Regions from separate parts of the Exiguobacterium sp. s127 genome, predicted to be linked through region 3. Evidence: riboswitches for the same ligand, from Rfam matches in the RefSeq annotation. Region 3 holds a riboswitch; each other region holds the start of a gene.

Evidence for each region. A riboswitch is a leader RNA that binds a small molecule or an ion and turns the genes downstream of it on or off. The one in region 3 is predicted to bind thiamine pyrophosphate.
Region 1: another riboswitch for thiamine pyrophosphate. It lies ahead of tenA (thiaminase II); the one in region 3 lies ahead of thiD (bifunctional hydroxymethylpyrimidine kinase/phosphomethylpyrimidine kinase).
Region 2: another riboswitch for thiamine pyrophosphate. It lies ahead of KNP98_RS08615 (thiamine phosphate synthase); the one in region 3 lies ahead of thiD (bifunctional hydroxymethylpyrimidine kinase/phosphomethylpyrimidine kinase).

The regions. Positions count from the first base shown of each region.
Region 1 is NZ_JACSMO010000002.1:258,722-264,432, reverse strand. It holds gene KNP98_RS04395 (BrxA/BrxB family bacilliredoxin) at 311-736, opposite strand; gene KNP98_RS04390 (class I SAM-dependent methyltransferase) at 769-1,953, opposite strand; gene KNP98_RS04385 (sporulation protein) at 2,052-2,825, shown strand; gene tenA (thiaminase II) at 2,976-3,677, opposite strand; TPP riboswitch at 3,752-3,857, opposite strand; gene KNP98_RS04375 (DUF1002 domain-containing protein) at 4,045-4,926, shown strand; gene KNP98_RS04370 (ABC-F family ATP-binding cassette domain-containing protein) at 5,208-5,711, shown strand, end outside.
Region 2 is NZ_JACSMO010000005.1:134,201-139,911, forward strand. It holds gene nagZ (beta-N-acetylhexosaminidase) at 1-1,169, shown strand, start outside; TPP riboswitch at 1,236-1,338, shown strand; gene KNP98_RS08615 (thiamine phosphate synthase) at 1,428-2,018, shown strand; gene KNP98_RS08620 (NAD(P)/FAD-dependent oxidoreductase) at 2,015-3,019, shown strand; gene thiS (sulfur carrier protein ThiS) at 3,003-3,206, shown strand; gene KNP98_RS08630 (thiazole synthase) at 3,209-3,973, shown strand; gene KNP98_RS08635 (ThiF family adenylyltransferase) at 3,970-4,980, shown strand; gene KNP98_RS08640 (hypothetical protein) at 5,107-5,469, shown strand; gene KNP98_RS08645 (exonuclease SbcCD subunit D) at 5,649-5,711, shown strand, end outside.
Region 3 is NZ_JACSMO010000007.1:62,529-68,239, forward strand. It holds gene KNP98_RS10400 (murein hydrolase activator EnvC family protein) at 1-788, shown strand, start outside; gene KNP98_RS10405 (murein hydrolase activator EnvC family protein) at 992-2,266, shown strand; TPP riboswitch at 2,328-2,438, shown strand; gene thiD (bifunctional hydroxymethylpyrimidine kinase/phosphomethylpyrimidine kinase) at 2,555-3,364, shown strand; gene thiM (hydroxyethylthiazole kinase) at 3,345-4,115, shown strand; gene thiE (thiamine phosphate synthase) at 4,105-4,743, shown strand; gene KNP98_RS10425 (hypothetical protein) at 4,764-5,201, shown strand; gene KNP98_RS10430 (ArsR/SmtB family transcription factor) at 5,288-5,653, shown strand.

The DNA.
Region 1 (5,711 bases), on a different contig from region 3:
TCCTCGGGCGAGGCGCAAGCCGTTGCTCCTTGGTCCTAATGGACAACGAGCAGGGTCTTGCCTGCCTCTGAAAGTGCGTTAAAAACGCACTTTTTCCCGTAGGAGTCAACGAAACGTGACGCTCTTTAGGAAATACCGTGAAGGAAATCCAGACATGCAGACGGTTTAGAGCGCAATCTGTCTTGAATCGCTTTAGAACCGCGAAAAGCGAATGGATCGCACCTAGATGTCGCATGTTCACTCTTCATAAGCGTTTGTATACATGCTGGAGCCGTGTTTCAATTAAGAAACACGGCTCCAGTTGATTCACTTATGCGTAAATTTCAATCAATGACTCTAATTTTTCAACAACTTCTTCTGCAGTAAACGATTCGATGTCGAAACGTTCAACCATCGAAAGAATGTTGCCATCTTGCATCAAAGCGAATGATGGTGATGAAGGTGGATACCCTTCAAAGTACTCGCGTGCCCGGTCCGTTGCTTCACGGTCTTGTCCCGCAAACACCGTTACGAAATGATCTGGCTTCACGCCTTCCATTCGATTGACGTAAGCAGCTGCCGGGCGAGCAATCCCACCTGCACATCCACATACTGAGTTGACAAGGACAAGTGTCAATCCTTCACGCTTCATCGCGTCATCGACGCTTTCAGCTGTCGTTAATTCTTCAAAACCAGCAGCTGCCGCTTCTTTACGTGCTGTCTGGACGACGTCTTCAAAATACATTTGGAAATCCATCGGTCTAATTCCTCCCTTATTCGTTCTCTTCCTTATTGTACGAGTTTAGATGAAATCTGTCCAAGTCTGCCGCTTAATTCTTGCGCCAAATATGGTTTCGCATGTAGTAGATCACGGAAGGCGACGTAACGGTCAATTTTTTCTTCCGACGGCTGACGGTCATTTTTATACGCACGAATCAAGACATTTTTTGGTGTATGCTCTAAATCAATGAATTCAAGCAATTGTGTCTCGTAACCGACGAGCGTCAAGATTTCGGCACGGATCGAATCCGTCGCAAGCGAAGCGAACTTCTCTTGAATCAGCCCGTGTTGCAACATGACGTCGAGTGGTGAACAGTCGAGTTGACGATTGAGTTCTTTTTGACAACACGGGACACTTAAGATGACAGACGCATTCCAATCAACGGCGCGGGCAAGTGCAACATCCGTTGCGACGTCACAGGCATGAAGCGTCACCATTAAGTCAACCTCTGTATCTTCGTTATAATCATGGACGTCCCCGACACGAAACTCGAGATTCGTATAGTCGAGATCGCGCGCAATCGCTGTACATTCTTCGATGACTTCTTTTTTGAGATCAAGTCCGGTCACTTTCAAGTCGAAGCCTTTGACGACACTTAAATAATGATACAAGGCAAACGTCAAGTACGATTTTCCACAACCGAAATCAAGAATCCGTAACGTTCGGTCTGTCGGTAACGCGGAAATACTATCTTCGACGAACTCCAGGAACCGATTGATTTGTTTAAATTTATCGTACTTTTGCCGTTTGACTTGTCCGTCTTCCGTCATGACACCGAGTCGGACTAAAAACGGAACGACGACACCATCTTCAAGGAGATGACTTTTTTTACGGTTATGCGACAGTTCTGCTTGCAGGGGTGACTGTTGCGTTGTTTTTAACGATACTTTCATTTTTTTGGATAACTGGAACTGAACTTCTTCCGTCTCGAAACGGAATAAAAATTGACGGAATTCCTCCATCAATCCGTCGAGTCGTTCTAAAAATTCATCAACCGACAAATTTTCGTGTTTAATTATCCGTTCATATTGAAACTCTAACTGGATTGCATACGTATCTTTCAATAGAATCGGTTTTAGTTTGATTCTTCGAAGATCATTCGACTTTTGGCGCGGACCACTAATCGTTGCATGCACGAGAGCAGCAGCCTCGAGCTTTTGAGTGAGTAATTCTTTTACTTGGTGTAATTCCACTGTAGTCCCGTCCTTTTCTGATTGTTCTTTCGAAACTGTAGCAAATTCCACCCTATTCGACAAGTAAGGTAGCTTCATCATTAAAGGAGGAACGAACGATGTTCAAAAAACTTTTATCACAAATCGGAATCGGTGCCGCCACAGTCGATACACGACTCGACAGCGAACGCTGTGAGCCAGGCGGACAGATTCACGGAACCGTCCATATTAAAGGCGGCAATGTCGACCAAGAAATCGATCGGATTTATTTAGCGTTTAATACACAATATAAAGAAGAAGTCAGGGACAGCACGACATTTACGACGTTCACACTCGATCGTTTTTCGCTAAACGAAGCCGCCTTTACGATTGAAGCAGGTGTCGAACGCGAAATTCCGTTTACGCTTCAAGTACCATTCAATACGCCGCTCTCGGTCAGTCAATCGAAGTCATGGATTGAAACGGGTCTCGATATCGCCCAGGCGGTCGATCCGTCAGACCGGGACGCCATCATCGTCCAAGCCAATGACCTCCAATCCGTTATCTTAGAAGCGATGGAAGAACTTGGCTTCCGACTCAAGAAAGCGGACACGGAAAAACTTCCCGGGCGTTACCGGAAGGATTTACCGATCGCCCAGGAACTCGAGTATTCGGCACGCAATACGTACTTCGCCCATAAACTCGATGAAGTCGAACTCATCATGCTCCAAGACCGTACCGGCATCGACATCGTCTTGCAAATCGACCGTCGTGCCCACGACTTAGGTTCGCTCTTCAGTGAGATGGCGGGTGCGGATGAGACGATGACGAAGCTATCCTTATCGAACCACGATTTGATGGACCGAAACGCCGTCAAACAACAATTAAACGATTTGATTGAACGGTACAGCTGATTTCCTTACCAGAATTTTCATCATGCCTGTAATCCACCAACAAAAAAACCTGAGCGATTGCCATGACTTTCTTTACGAAAGCTGAAAATTGCTCAGGTTTTGTGCAGTCTGCCGTCTGATCGCGCTGATCAACAGCGGCTAAAGCTGTACTTATCGTTTCGTTACTTTTGGTTGACGCGTAACTTGTGTAAAGAGACGTTCAAACGTTTCTTCCGTCCAGCCCATTTCCCAAAACATCAATTCGTAATAACAGCTTCTGACGAAATGGTGTTTCATCCGTTCCCGTTCTGCTTCAGTCGCTTGCGCCGCCAAAGCATCCAGCCGGTCGACCTGTTCAAAGACGACCCGTTCGAACCATTCCGAGCTGTATGTTGCAATCCACTGTTGATAAATCGGTGACGCCGGTGACTTCGTCAACAGTTGTTGTCCGACTTCATAATAAAGCCAGTAACACGGTAAAATCGCTGCAATCGTTTCCCCGAGTGTCCCCTCGCTCGCATGATGCATATGTGAGACATAGGCATACGCAGTCGGTGCCGGTTCGAACGCTGCTAAATCCGCTTCCGTAATAGCGAGCGGTTCAAAAAACGATTGATGGAGTGATAGCTCAGCCGCATAGGTCGATGTCGCATGTTCCGCGAGTTCCGCGATCGTCGCAAAATCCGTTGCCTTTGAGGCGGCCCGGGCTTGAATTTTTGCGAAATGTTTTAAGTAATACGCATCCTGCATGACATAATGTCGAAATTTTTCGAGCGGTAACGTCCCGTCACCAATGCCTGTGACGAATGGATGGGAAAAACTGCTGTCCCAATATGTTTTTGCGGCTTGCCGAATTTCTTGACTGAATTTCAACCTAATTCCCCCTTTTGTTGAATCAAAAAACGCCACACCCTACGAACAGGGCATGACGTGAAGAGACAACAAGAGAGATATTCACGCCACTTCCCTCCGTAAGTCCAAACTTAATCAGGTTCAAAGGGTCCAAACGTCTTCGTCGTCTCAGTCGGCCTACCGACTCCCCTAGTGGTCATTATTTAATTCCTCTTCACTATATCATTTTTTCAGTCACATGATCAGGATTTTAAATGAAATGTAGTATAGGATTAGGGACACGAGGTGGGCGGTTCATTCCGCCTCAAGACCGATTCCGTTCTGGAAGACGTCACTTACAATGAAATTAGCACCTGATACTACCTACTATACTCGGAGGATTTATACTATGAATAAAGCAACAAAAATCATGACCACGACGCTTTTAGCGACAAGTTTACTTCTACCGACTGCTGCTTCAGCAGAGCAAGTCGTCGATAAAACAATCATCACGCTTGGTGAATCGCTCGGGGCAAAGGATAAAGCCTGGGTACTCGCCCGATTGAATGCGCCGGAAGGCATTACGCCCGTCATCGCCACGGCAGCGGATGAAGAAAAATATTTAGGGAAAAACGTTCCCCAATCGCAACTCGGCGGCAATATGTACTCTTCCGCAAAAATCGAACTCGCTGAAAAAGGCGACGGTTTATCTGTCGCGACCGAAAACATTACCTGGGTAACAAAAGACATGTACTTGAACGCGCTCGTCACTGCAGGCGTAACGGACGCCGACATCACAATCACTTCCCCTTATAAAGTCACCGGGACCTCTGCTTTGACGGGGATCATGAAAGCATACGATCAAACGTCGGCTGAGACCGGCATTAAATTGACGGATGAACGAAAAGATTTAGCCCAACAAGAGTTATCGGTCACTTCCGATGTCGGAAAAACGGTCGGGACGGACAAAGTCGCCGAACTGATGAATGAAATCAAAGCAGAGATCGCCAAACAAAAGCCGGAAACCAAAGTCGATATCGAGAATGTCATCATCCAAGTCATTCAAAATAACAACATCCAGTTGTCGGACGCCCAAATGGAGCGGTTGACGTCATTGTTCAGTCAAATGGAGAAAGCTGACTTGAACTGGGGACAAATCGAGACCGGATTAAAGGGTGCCGGGCAAGATATCCACGCGTTCGCGACCTCCGAAGAAACGAAAGGATTTTTTGCAAAACTGTTTGACGGCTTAAGTAAGTTCTTCAACTCGATTTCCGGACTGTTCAAGTAACTGAAAACGATTTCATTTTCAGTTCAAAACATGGTAAACTAACTTTATCGAAACGAAAAGGTGGTGTAAAAGATGGGTTTTGCTGCGTGTAAGCAATGGTTGATGGAACAACTTTATCTGTTGCGCGCGATTTTTCATGAAATGGCGTTCTAAAGGACGAGTCTGCCCTTTTCTTAGGAACATCCATCTGAAAAATAAAGCAAAGCGCACCTTTTACGGTAAACGGAGAGCGCTATTTGCGTTCTCCGTTTTTTGATGCGCATGAAAGGAAGTTACTGATCATGATTTGCGACATCCAACACCTGACAAAACAATTTGGGGGAGCATCCGTCTTAACCGATGTCTCGCTCTATCTTAAACAAGCTGACCGCATCGGATTGATCGGTCGAAACGGAACCGGAAAAACCACGTTACTGCGTTTAATCGCGCAACTCGAAACAGCGGACAGCGGAACCCTTTATCTCAAAAAAGGACTTTCCATCGGTTATTTGGCTCAAATTCCACAGTTCGCAGAAGAATTGACGGGCCTTGATGTTCTCTGGACCGCATTTGCCCAAATCGTCGCCTTACGGACGACGATGCATCAGCTTGAACAACAAATGGCAAGTGCTGACCACCTGGACGATGTGCTAAATGAGTATACGCGTGTGACCGAACAATTCGAACAACAGGACGGTTACCTGCTCGACTCGAAAATCCAGCGCATGATTAACGGACTCCACCTCGATGCCTTGCTGACACGTCCCTTTTCTCAATTAAGTGGTGGCGAACAAACGAAAATCTGC
Region 2 (5,711 bases), on a different contig from region 3:
CAGAACCGAAGACGAAACCGGAACCGAAGACGAGTCAGCAACAGCCGGTCGCTGACGAACCGACGGCTGCCGAACAGGCGGAGCAAGACATCAAACGTCAGCTCGCCAAACTCTCGACTGCTGAAAAGGTCGATCAATTGCTGTATATCGGGATCAGCGGGACAACGTTATCGGACGCAGACCGAAGTCTGTTAAGCGATCACGCGCTGGGCGGTGTCCTGTTACTCGGAGGCAATATCACGTCAGACGCCCAGCTAAAAACCTTGACGGCAGCGATTGAGGACGCACAAGCCGCCGAACCGCTCGCGTTCCTCGGTTTCGATGAAGAAGGAGGACGTGTCAGCCGTGTCCCGGATCAAGCGTTTCATTTACCTCCGAGTTTGACGCTCGGTCAGAAAAACAATCCGGCATTGATGCAAAAGACCGGACAGGCATTTGGTGCGATGTCACGGTTTTATGGATTCAATATGGATTTTGCCCCGGTTCTTGATGTCAACAGCAATCCGGCGAACCCGATCATCGGGGACCGGGCACTGAGCGCTGAGCCGGATGATGTCGCCCGGCTCGGTGTCCCGTTAATGCAGGGAATTAAGTCGGAAGACGTCGTGCCGGTCATCAAACATTTTCCTGGACACGGGGATACGACCGTCGATTCGCATGTCGGCTTACCGACCGTGACGAAGACGAAAGCGCAACTCGAGCAACTGGAACTCGTCCCGTTCAAAGCGGCAATCGATGCCGGAGCGGAGATGGTGATGGTCGCACACATTTTATTCCCGGCGCTCGACCCAGACAATCCGTCGTCGTTATCAGAGCCGGTCATGCAACAGCTGTTGCGTGAAGCGTTGAAGTTCGATGGCGTCATCGTGACGGACGACCTCGTAATGGGCGCGATCACGAAACAATATGGTCTCGCCCAAGCTGCGCGCCTCGCCCTCGAACGTGGTGCCGACATGGCGATGTTCTCGCAAGCCGGTGCTTACACGGATGTTCATGCGGCGATCATGCAGGGAATCAAGGACAAGTCGTTATCACGGGCTGACCTCGACGCGAAGGTGACACGTGTCTTACGTCTAAAACAAACGTATGATTTAGCAGACACGAAGCTGATTCCAACGCGTGAACAATTGACGGAACAGGTCAAAACGGTCACGGATCGGCTGAACTGACAAGTCAGACTAGAAATCAAGCGAGCGGTCATGGTAGACTACGAATGAACCAACCAACACTAAATAGTTCTACACTAGGGGAGTCTCGCAGCAGACTGAGACGGAAATATCCGGACCCTTTGAACCTGATCTAGTTCGTACTAGCGGAGGGAAGTGGCTTCTGATTATCATCCTGTCTCAGGTCTTACCTGGACATTCTTCGGACCACTCCATCATGTTCATGGGGTGGTCCTTTTTGTGTAGCAAGGAGGAGAAGGTATGCGTCCGAAGTTACATATTGTGACGACCGGGACAAAAGAGCTGACACATCTTCTAGAAGTCTTGCCGGCTGTTGTGCCTTATGTCGACATGATTCATATCCGGGAACCGGGTTGGTCGGCGGACCGACTCGTCCAATTGATCGAGGCGCTAGTATGCGCCGGTGTTCCACGTGAAAAACTAATCGTCCATGACCGGCTTGATGTCGCCCTCGTGACGAAGGCAAGTGTCCAGTTGACATCACGCAGTATTCCCGTCGCTGTCGTGCGGCGTCAATTCAGCGAGCTACAGATCGGCCGATCAATCCACTCCTTGACGGAAGCGCTTGAGACGGGCAGCGACTTCGTCATGTATGGTCATGTCTTTGCGACGGCGTCAAAACAGGACGTCGCCCCGCGCGGACTAGCGGCACTCGCGCAAATCGTCACGTTTTCAAAAGTCCCCGTCATCGCGATTGGCGGGATTCAGCCGGAGAATGTCGCGGGTGTCCTCGCGACCGGCGTTGCTGGCATCGCTGTGATGTCAGGGATTCTCGGTCAGGCAAATCCGGTCGAAGCAGTCCGGTCGTATCGCGAGGTGCTTGATCAATGAAAGCAAAAGGGACGTTAATCGTCGGCGCAGGCGTAATCGGTTTGACACTCGCCTACGAATTGCTCAAACGAGGACAAGCGGTACGCGTGCTTGAGCAAAGCCGGTGTGGCGAAGGAACGACGCGAGCGGCAGCCGGCATGCTTGCGACGGATCATGAACTGATCCCTGCCTTACATCAACTGGCGGCAGCGAGTCGACAGCTTTATCCCGACCTCGTCCGTGAGCTGTTTAATGAGACCGGCATTGATAGTGGCTATAAAGAAAATCCCTTTCGGTTGATTCGGGGCCATGAGGAAATTCAATTTGCATCCGTCGGTCAAATCGATCCCGTCCAGTTGACGCGTTCGCTCCGTCACGCGATTAAAGTCCGCGGAGGTGTGATTGAAGAACAGACAACGGTCACAGGACTGCTCCGGGCAGGGGCGACCGTCGTCGGCGTTGCGACGAGTAACGGTAAGCGTGAAGCCAGTAACGTCGTGGTCGCAAGCGGTTGGGGATCAGAAGCATTACTCGCGACGAGTGGTGTCGAGATCGCGACGGTACCGGTCAAAGGCGAATGCCTCGCCGTCCGGCTTCCGGGGCATGTCTTGACCGAGACGTTGTTTAGCGACGACGTGTACCTCGTCCCGAAGTTTGACGGACGGATCATCATCGGGGCGACGGAACGGATCGGTGACGAGACGACAGGGGTCAGCGTCAGCGGGATTGAACATCTCCTGCAGGCGGCGGCGCGACTGTTCCCGGCAATCAGAGAAGCGGAAATCGTGGACATCTGGTCCGGGATTCGTCCACAAACAGCGGACGGATTGCCTTATCTCGGGCAGGTCCCGGGAGTCGGGCACCTATTCGTCGCGACCGGGCATCATCGGCACGGGATATTACTCGCCCCGATCACGGCGTCCGTCCTGGCAGACGAGGTAACGGGAATCACGCCGAAATATGAGCTTTGTCCGTTTTCATTACATGAATCGAGGAGGAACACGAATGCAACTCACCATTAATGGTCAACCGTATACGCTTGACGGAACGATTTCGACAATCGACGGATTGATTCATCATCTCAATTTGACGGAAAAAATGGTCATCATCGAACAAAATCGACAGATTGTCGAGCGGACAGCATACCAAAACACACCCATTCAAACAGGCGATTCATTTGAAATCGTCCACTTCGTAGGAGGCGGTTAATCATGTTAACGATTGGTCAAACGACATTTCAGTCGCGGTTATTACTCGGAACGGGCAAATACCCCGACGTGACGACACAGCAGCAAGCAGTCGAGGCATCGGGAGCAGACATTCTGACCTTTTCCGTGCGCCGGATGGATATCTTCGAAGCGAGTCAACCGAACTTTTTAGAGGCGCTTGATTTGAGTCAGTATCATTTATTACCGAACACGGCGGGGGCGAAGACAGCGGAAGAAGCGGTTCGGCTGGCAAAACTCGCCCGCGCGTCCGGACTGTGCGACATGGTCAAAGTCGAAGTCATCGGCTGTGATAAAACGCTGTTACCGGACCCGATTGAAACGTTGCGGGCATCGGAAGAATTATTAAAAGAAGGATTCACCGTCTTACCGTATACGTCAGACGATCTGTTGTTGGCACGAAGACTGGAAGAACTCGGGTGTCACGCCATCATGCCTGCCGCGTCCCCAATCGGATCCGGACAAGGGATTCTTAATCCACTGGCCTTAAGCTTCATCATCGAACAGATGACGGTCCCGGTCATCGTCGACGCAGGAATCGGTTCACCGACCGATGTCGCCTATGCAATGGAACTCGGCGCAGACGCCGTCTTACTTAATTCGGCTGTCGCCCATGCGAAAGACCCGGTCAAGATGGCGCAGGCGATGAAGCTTGCCGTCGAAGCGGGACGACTTGGCTTTGAAGCGGGACGAATCGAAAAGAAACGGTACGCGACGGCGAGCAGTCCCGAGACAGGGATGAGTCGATGACGGATCGTTATTCACGGCAAACCCGGTTTCGTCCGTTCGGTCAGGCGGGACAGGATGAGCTGACAAAAAAACATGTCCTCCTCATCGGTATGGGTGCACTCGGAACGGCAAGTGCCGAACAACTCGTCCGGGCCGGAATCGGCAAGCTGACGATCGTCGACCGCGATTACGTCGAGTGGAGTAATCTCCAGCGGCAGCACCTTTACACGGAGGACGATGCCGCGCAGCATGTCCCGAAAGCAATCGCCGCGGAGCGCCGCTTAAATGCCATCAATCAGGAAGTCGAGATTATAGCCCATGTCACCGATGTCACGCGTTACGAATTACCTCAATTGATTCCTGGTGTCGATTTGATTCTTGACGCTACCGATCACTTCGATATCCGGATGCTGATCAATGATGTGGCAGCGCAACACAAGATTCCGTGGATTTACGGCGGGTGCGTCGGAAGTTACGGCATGACCTATACGGTCCTCCCGGACGAGACCCCGTGCCTGCATTGTTTGCTCGAACATTTACCACGCGGGCAAGCGACGTGCGAAACGGCGGGTGTGATTGGTCCGGCGATTCAACTCGTCGCCGCGTATCAAGTCGCGGAAGCCTTGAAGCTCCTCGTCGGTGCGACGGACGCGTTACGGCAGGAATTGCTCGCGTTCGACGTCTGGACGAATGAACAGAGCCGGATCAATGTCGCGTCTTTGAAGAAGGCATCATGCCCGTCCTGCGGCGAGAACCGGACCTATCCGTATTTGACGCACATGCCGGTGCAGTTTACAACATTGTGTGGACGTGACGCCGTCCAGGTCCGTGGAGATGAGGCGCGTGACTTAGAACGTCTTGAACAGAATCTGAGCCCGGTCGTCAGTATCGTCGCGAAAAATCCGTACTTGCTCAGTTTTAAGACGGAGACGCATCGATTCGTCGCCTTTCGTGACGGACGCGTCCTGATTCATGGGGAACAGGAACTCGTCCGTGCAAAACAGCTCTATCACGCCTTTTTCGGTTAAAAAGTCACAAAAAAATCAAACTAACATTCAAAATATATGTTTTAGATGTTTTGAAAAGAGGTAAATAAGACTTCAAGACACAAAATGGCGTTTTAGGTAGACTGAAAGCGAAGAGGAGTGATTAGGATGAAACAAGAATTCGATAAAACGGTCCAATCATCGGACCAGACGAAGCGGACAGAACAGACAGCTGAACCGGTTCAGCAGGCGAATTGGAATCCAGATCGGTACCGGACGAACTTAAATCCGTTCTATCTGTCACCTTGTAGCGTCGAACGACGGGAAGATGTTGAAGCACATGCCAATCATCTGATCGAAGTTGAACCAGACGCGTCCCCTCTTGCACAAATTTTCGAACAACAACAAACAGCCCATATACCGAACAAACATCAGAGCTCAAAATTCACGACAGGAATTGTAGTCGGTGCTATCATCGGAGGATCCGTCTCCATCATCACTTCTGTCAAGCGGTTGCGGCACAAACATTAAGGAAATGAATGCATGGAATGTAAAGGATAGTAAGGTCCGGTAGCGTCCGGTCTTTACTGTCTTTTTTTTGATTATAGACGCATGCCGGATCGAAGCATATGCGCGGACGAGAGTCGTCATTGCCGTTTCAGACGTGCTAAACTAAACTTAATATATTAGTAAAGTGAGGGTGAGGAAACATGAAGTGGATTCATACAGCGGATTGGCATTTAGGGAAAATCGTCCACGGCGAATCGATGATT
Region 3 (5,711 bases):
TTGAGACACAGTTGATGGACGCGAAAGAAGTTCAACAAATCTTGATTGCGCAAGAAAAAGCAATCGCGGCAGAAAAAGCGGCACGTGAACGTGAAGCACGGATTGAAAAAGAGCGCAAAGCACAAGAAGCACGAGAAGCAAAAGCCCGTGCTGAAGCTCAAGCAGCACAAGCAGCAGCCGATCAGGCAGCGGCAGAAAAGGCAGCAGTTGAGCAAGCTGCAGCAGAAAAAGCGGCAGCCGAGCAAGCTGCAAAACAAGCAGCGCGTCAAAAAGCAACAACGAATTCAACAAAACAATCAACGCCGACACCAGCGCCTGTAACACCAAAACCAGCACCAGTAGCACCGAATCCAGCTCCGGCTCCAGCTGCATCTTCAGCATTGTTCATTCATCCGACAAGTGGTGCGACTACACAAGGATACGGCTCAGCAAGTGGTGAAAATGGGTATGGATTCCATAATGGAATCGACTTTGGTGCACCGGTTGGAACACCAATTGTCGCAGCAGCAACAGGAACTGTCATTACGGCTTCTAGTAGTGGTCCTTACGGAAATCACATCATGATTGCTCACCAATTGAACGGAAAAACGTATACGACGGTTTACGCGCACATGAGTTCATTGAATGCGCGTGCAGGACAACGTGTCAGCCAGGGACAACAAATCGGTGCACTTGGTAGCACGGGTAACTCGACTGGACCACACCTACACTTCGAAATTCATGTCGGTGGGTATATCTACAGCGGAACAGGCCCTGCAAATAGTGTTAATCCTATGTCAATGTTATAAAATCGTAAAAGAACCTCTACATTGTAGAGGTTCTTTTTTATACAGTTTGAATAATTAGTTGTTATATTACAAAATAACGTTTTCATTTGAAATGTAAATGAAATTTTTCTGAAACTATTACGGTGCTATAATCAATTTCAGATAGTTTCACTACGGAACAGGACTTCAAAAATCGAATTCATACATAAGCGAGGAACTCACATATGCTAAAAAAGTTATTTTCTACCGTACTATTAGGGACGTTATTATTGACGAACACCCCAATCACTCAAGCGGCTACAATCAAAGAAAAGAAAGCAGATAATGCAGCTGAACAACGTAAACTAGAAAAATCAATCAAAAAACAAGAATCTAAAATTTCAAAAGAGCAACGTCAAATCAATGCGATTGATGCAGCAATCAATGAAAATATTTTTCGTGTCTCAGAAAAAAATAAACAGATTCGTCAGTTGAATGAACGAATTGAAGAGCTTGAGGCAGACATTATCCATTATGAAGAAATGTTAAAACGCCAGGAAGAGCTGTTAGGAGACCGCCTTCGTGTGCTTCAAGAAAATGATGGGAATTCGATTAAATGGGAAGAAGTCATTTTTGGTTCGAAAGATCTTGGCGATCTCTTTAGTCGTGTGATGGCAGGGAAAAAAATTGCTGAACAAGATGACAAGATGATTTCTGCTTACCTTGAAACGCAAAAAAAATTAGCTGATGCTAAAGCGACGCTTGTGGATAAAAAGGAAGAGCGAGTGAAAGAAAAAGAAGCCCTTTTGGTTCAAAAAAAGGAACTCAAACAGCAAATGAAAGCACGTAGTGCAACCTTAAAAAAATTACGTCAAGGTAAAACAAAATTTACGACAAAACTTCTGAATGCGAAAGAACTTCAAGCGACATTAGAAGCGCAAGAACGTGCGATTGCGGCAGCAAAGGCAGCAGCTAAAGCAGCAGCGGAAAAGGCAGCAGCTGAAAAAGCGGCAGCGGAAAAGGCGGCGGAGGCGGCGGAAAAAAACAACGCCGGGACGTCTAAGAAGGTCGTAAGTGCTACGCCAGTCGCTAGTGTTCCGAGTGGTTCGGCGCAGTTCGTTCGCCCTGCGTCAGGAAGTGTTTCACAAGGATTCGGACCAGCGAGTGGTGCGAATGGGTATACTTTCCATAATGGTGTCGACTTTAGAGGGTCAGTCGGATCATCAATCGTCGCAGCAGCTTCAGGAACGGTCATCACAGCAGGAAGCGGTGGACCGTACGGAAATCACGTGATGATTTCACATTTCTTGAATGGGAAAGTGTATACAACAGTTTACGCGCATATGAATTCATTATCAGTTCATGCTGGACAAACGGTCTCGCAAGGGCAACAAATCGGTACGCTCGGAAATACGGGAAACTCGACGGGCGCACATCTTCATTTTGAATTGCATATTGGTGGTTACCAATACAGTGCGACAGGACCAGCTAACACAGTTAATCCATTAGCATACTTATAAAAACGAGCTTCGGCTCGTTTTTTTTATGGCGCTATGCTACAGTGAAAGAGAAATTTAAATCATGAGCAACTAGGGGAGCTGGAGGAATCTGGCTGAGAGGAAAACCATTCTGTTTTCGACCCTATCACCTGATCTGGATAATACCAGCGTAGGAAAGTTGAGATTGAAGACATGAATAAGTGACCACACTCGTTGGTTTTTCATGGCGTCGTCTGCTTTTTTACAGCGGACGGCGCTTTTTTTCGTTCCGCTTTCTCCTTGTGCTCTCATAGAAAGTGAGGTCTATCGATGAAACATGTACTGACGATTGCTGGATCAGACTCTAGTGGTGGAGCTGGAATTCAAGCCGACTTAAAAACTTTTTCTGCTCTTGGGGTTTACGGTATGAGTGTAATTACTGCTATCACAGCGCAAAATACGTTAGGCGTACAAGCAGTTGAAGATGTATCACCAACGCTTGTCGAAGCCCAGTTGAACTCGATTTTTAGCGATATTCGTGTAGATGCCGTTAAAATTGGGATGGTCTCGAATGAAAAAACGATTCAAGTCATTGCCAAATGTTTGAAACATTATCAGGGACCAGTCGTCTTAGACCCCGTGATGGTCGCAAAAGGGGGGCATGCGCTGTTAAGGAAATATGCTGAACAAGCATTAATGGAGCATTTGATGCCGCTTGCAACCTTGACGACCCCGAATATTCCGGAAATGGAACGCATGTTAGGGCAAGCGATTTCGACAATTGATGAAATGAAGCTGGCGACGACGGAATTCGCACAAAAACGAGACATCGCTATCCTGTTAAAAGGCGGTCATCTTGAAAGTACGGATGCCTCGGATATTTTATACACGGAAGGGAGGCATCATCTGTTTCAGGAGGCACGATTAAAACGCCAGCATACACATGGTACTGGATGTACATTGTCTTCCGCGATTGCGGCACGTCTTGCGCTGGGAGATTCCCTGAAGGATAGCGTGATTTATGCTAAACGGTACGTAACTGAAGCAATCCGGCATGGATTTGCCTTAGGGAACGGAATCGGACCGACACATCACTTTTATGACATTTGGAGGGAAACGGATGCTTACAACCATTCATGATAAAAAACCATTAATTCATCATTTAACGAATGCGGTCACGATTAATGAGTGTGCCAATATGACCCTTGCGCTCGGGGGTTCACCTGTCATGGCGGAAGATATCCTAGAAGTCGAGGAAATGGTTGGACATGCAGATGCTGTCGTTATCAATATCGGGACATTGAACGCAGCTTCACGAGCGTCGCAATTGTTGGCAGGTCAAACGGCTAACCGATTGAAGAAACCGATTATTTTAGATCCAGTCGGAATGGGGGCGACGACACTTCGGACACAATTCACGAAAGAGTTACTCGAAGCAATTCATTTTACGGTCATTAAGGGGAACGTCTCTGAAATCAAGACGTTCATCGGTCAAGTCGGACGTTCAAAAGGAGTCGATGTCGCTTCCGGAGAGACATTAGATTTTCAAGTCGTCCATGAGTTTGCTGGACGGCTCGGGACGACTCTCGTCGTAACGGGACCGGTTGATTTCATTACAGACGGCAAGCGACAAGTAAAACTAACCGTAGGAACGCCACGACTCGGACACATTACAGGGACAGGTTGCATGACGGCATCGCTCATCGGAACCCTACTTGGAGCAGGGTATGATGCATTCGAAGCAGCGACCTATGGGACGTATTTAATGGGAAAAGCGGGTGAAGTCGCAGATGAAGCAGCGGGACTTGGTGATTTCCGGATGGGGTTGTTCAACGCAATCAGCTTGACTACAGAAGAAAGTTTGAAAGGGGTATTGACCAGTGGAGAATGATTACACGGTTTATGCGGTAACAGATCGGCGCTTTCACCCGGACGTTGCCTTGATTGATGCGGTCGAAGCAGCAATAAAAGGTGGCGCGACGATGGTCCAGCTTCGTGAAAAGCAGGCGCAAGGGAAAGAATTTCTCGAACAAGCGAGTGACTTGAAGAAAATGATGTCTCGTTACGGCGTCCCACTCATCATCAATGACCGGATTGATATCGCACAAATCGTCGGTGCAGGTCTGCATATCGGGCAAGAGGACATCCCTTTGAAGGAAGCACGTAAGCTGTTACCGGAAGCCACGATTGGGGTTTCTGTTTCCACCGTTGAACAGGCAATCGAAGCAGAGCAAGACGGGGCAACTTATCTTGGCGTAGGGTCGCTCTATCCAACGGCGACAAAAGACGATGCGAGTCAGATGACAAACGAAACACTCCGGGCGATTCGCCGGGCTGTTTCCCTTCCTCTCGTCGGGATTGGTGGAATCACACATCATGTGGTGCCCGACTTATTCGAGATGCTTGAAGGATATGCCGTCGTCTCTGCCTTATTCGCAGCACCAGATATTGAACGTGCGGCACGAGAGTTCAAAGAGGCGGTTCAGACTGCGCGTCAAATAGTATCAGACCGGGTATAATCACTGAAGAGGTGATGTACGTGAAATGGCAAGTCATTCGCTTTCGGGGAGGCTGGATTCGGTATCGAATCGAACCACAAATCATTCGAATCGACAACCGTGGAAAGTATCATTTAGGTTGGAAATTGTTTCCCTATCCGAATCGTTATGCATTTGAATTGGCGGTTTTGTTAAAAAACAAACACCAACAACGATATAAACGGCCGCTGTTGATTAAAACGGCATCCATCGCTACGGAAATCTGGGGCCATACACACCTCGATTTATTTTATCGAGTGATGTTACAAGTACCGTTACCACGCTTCCTATCGAATCGATATAAGGAGCGATTGCGAAATACAAGTATCATCGATATCGGTGTACGGGCTGTCGATACTAATCGAATCGTTTGGGATATCGGGAATCGATTAGGGGGATGGGCAGTTTTTCGTACAATCCAAAAAAAACATCGGAAATGAATCTTCACCTCGCGAATCATCGTAGTCATCTTACTTGCATTTGTTGTTTTAGGATGGTGCAATAGTTTGGAGGAGAGGTGAAGACAGTGGAGGCACCACGCTGTGAGACGATTGCGATCGATAAAAAACGTGCTACTGAAATTGGTCATGCCGTTGAGAAAATCCCGACGCTTGAGATTGGGAAATTGTTTAAAGTGTTATCGGACGCAACGCGTCTACGAATCGCTTATGCATTGACGGTCGAGCGAGAACTTTGTGTTTGTGACGTATCGGCATCAGTTGATTGTTCGATTGCGACGGCTTCGCATCACTTAAGAACGTTATTGAAACAAGGTCTCGTCAAATATCGTAAAGAAGGAAAAGTTGTCTATTATTCACTTGATGACCATCATGTCTCGTCGTTAGTTCATTTGGCAATGGAGCATGTGAATGAAGGAAAGGCTTCTTCTTGAGAAAAATATAAAAAACGCACCGCAGTCCGATAAAGAACTGCGGTGCGTTTTTTAGCTT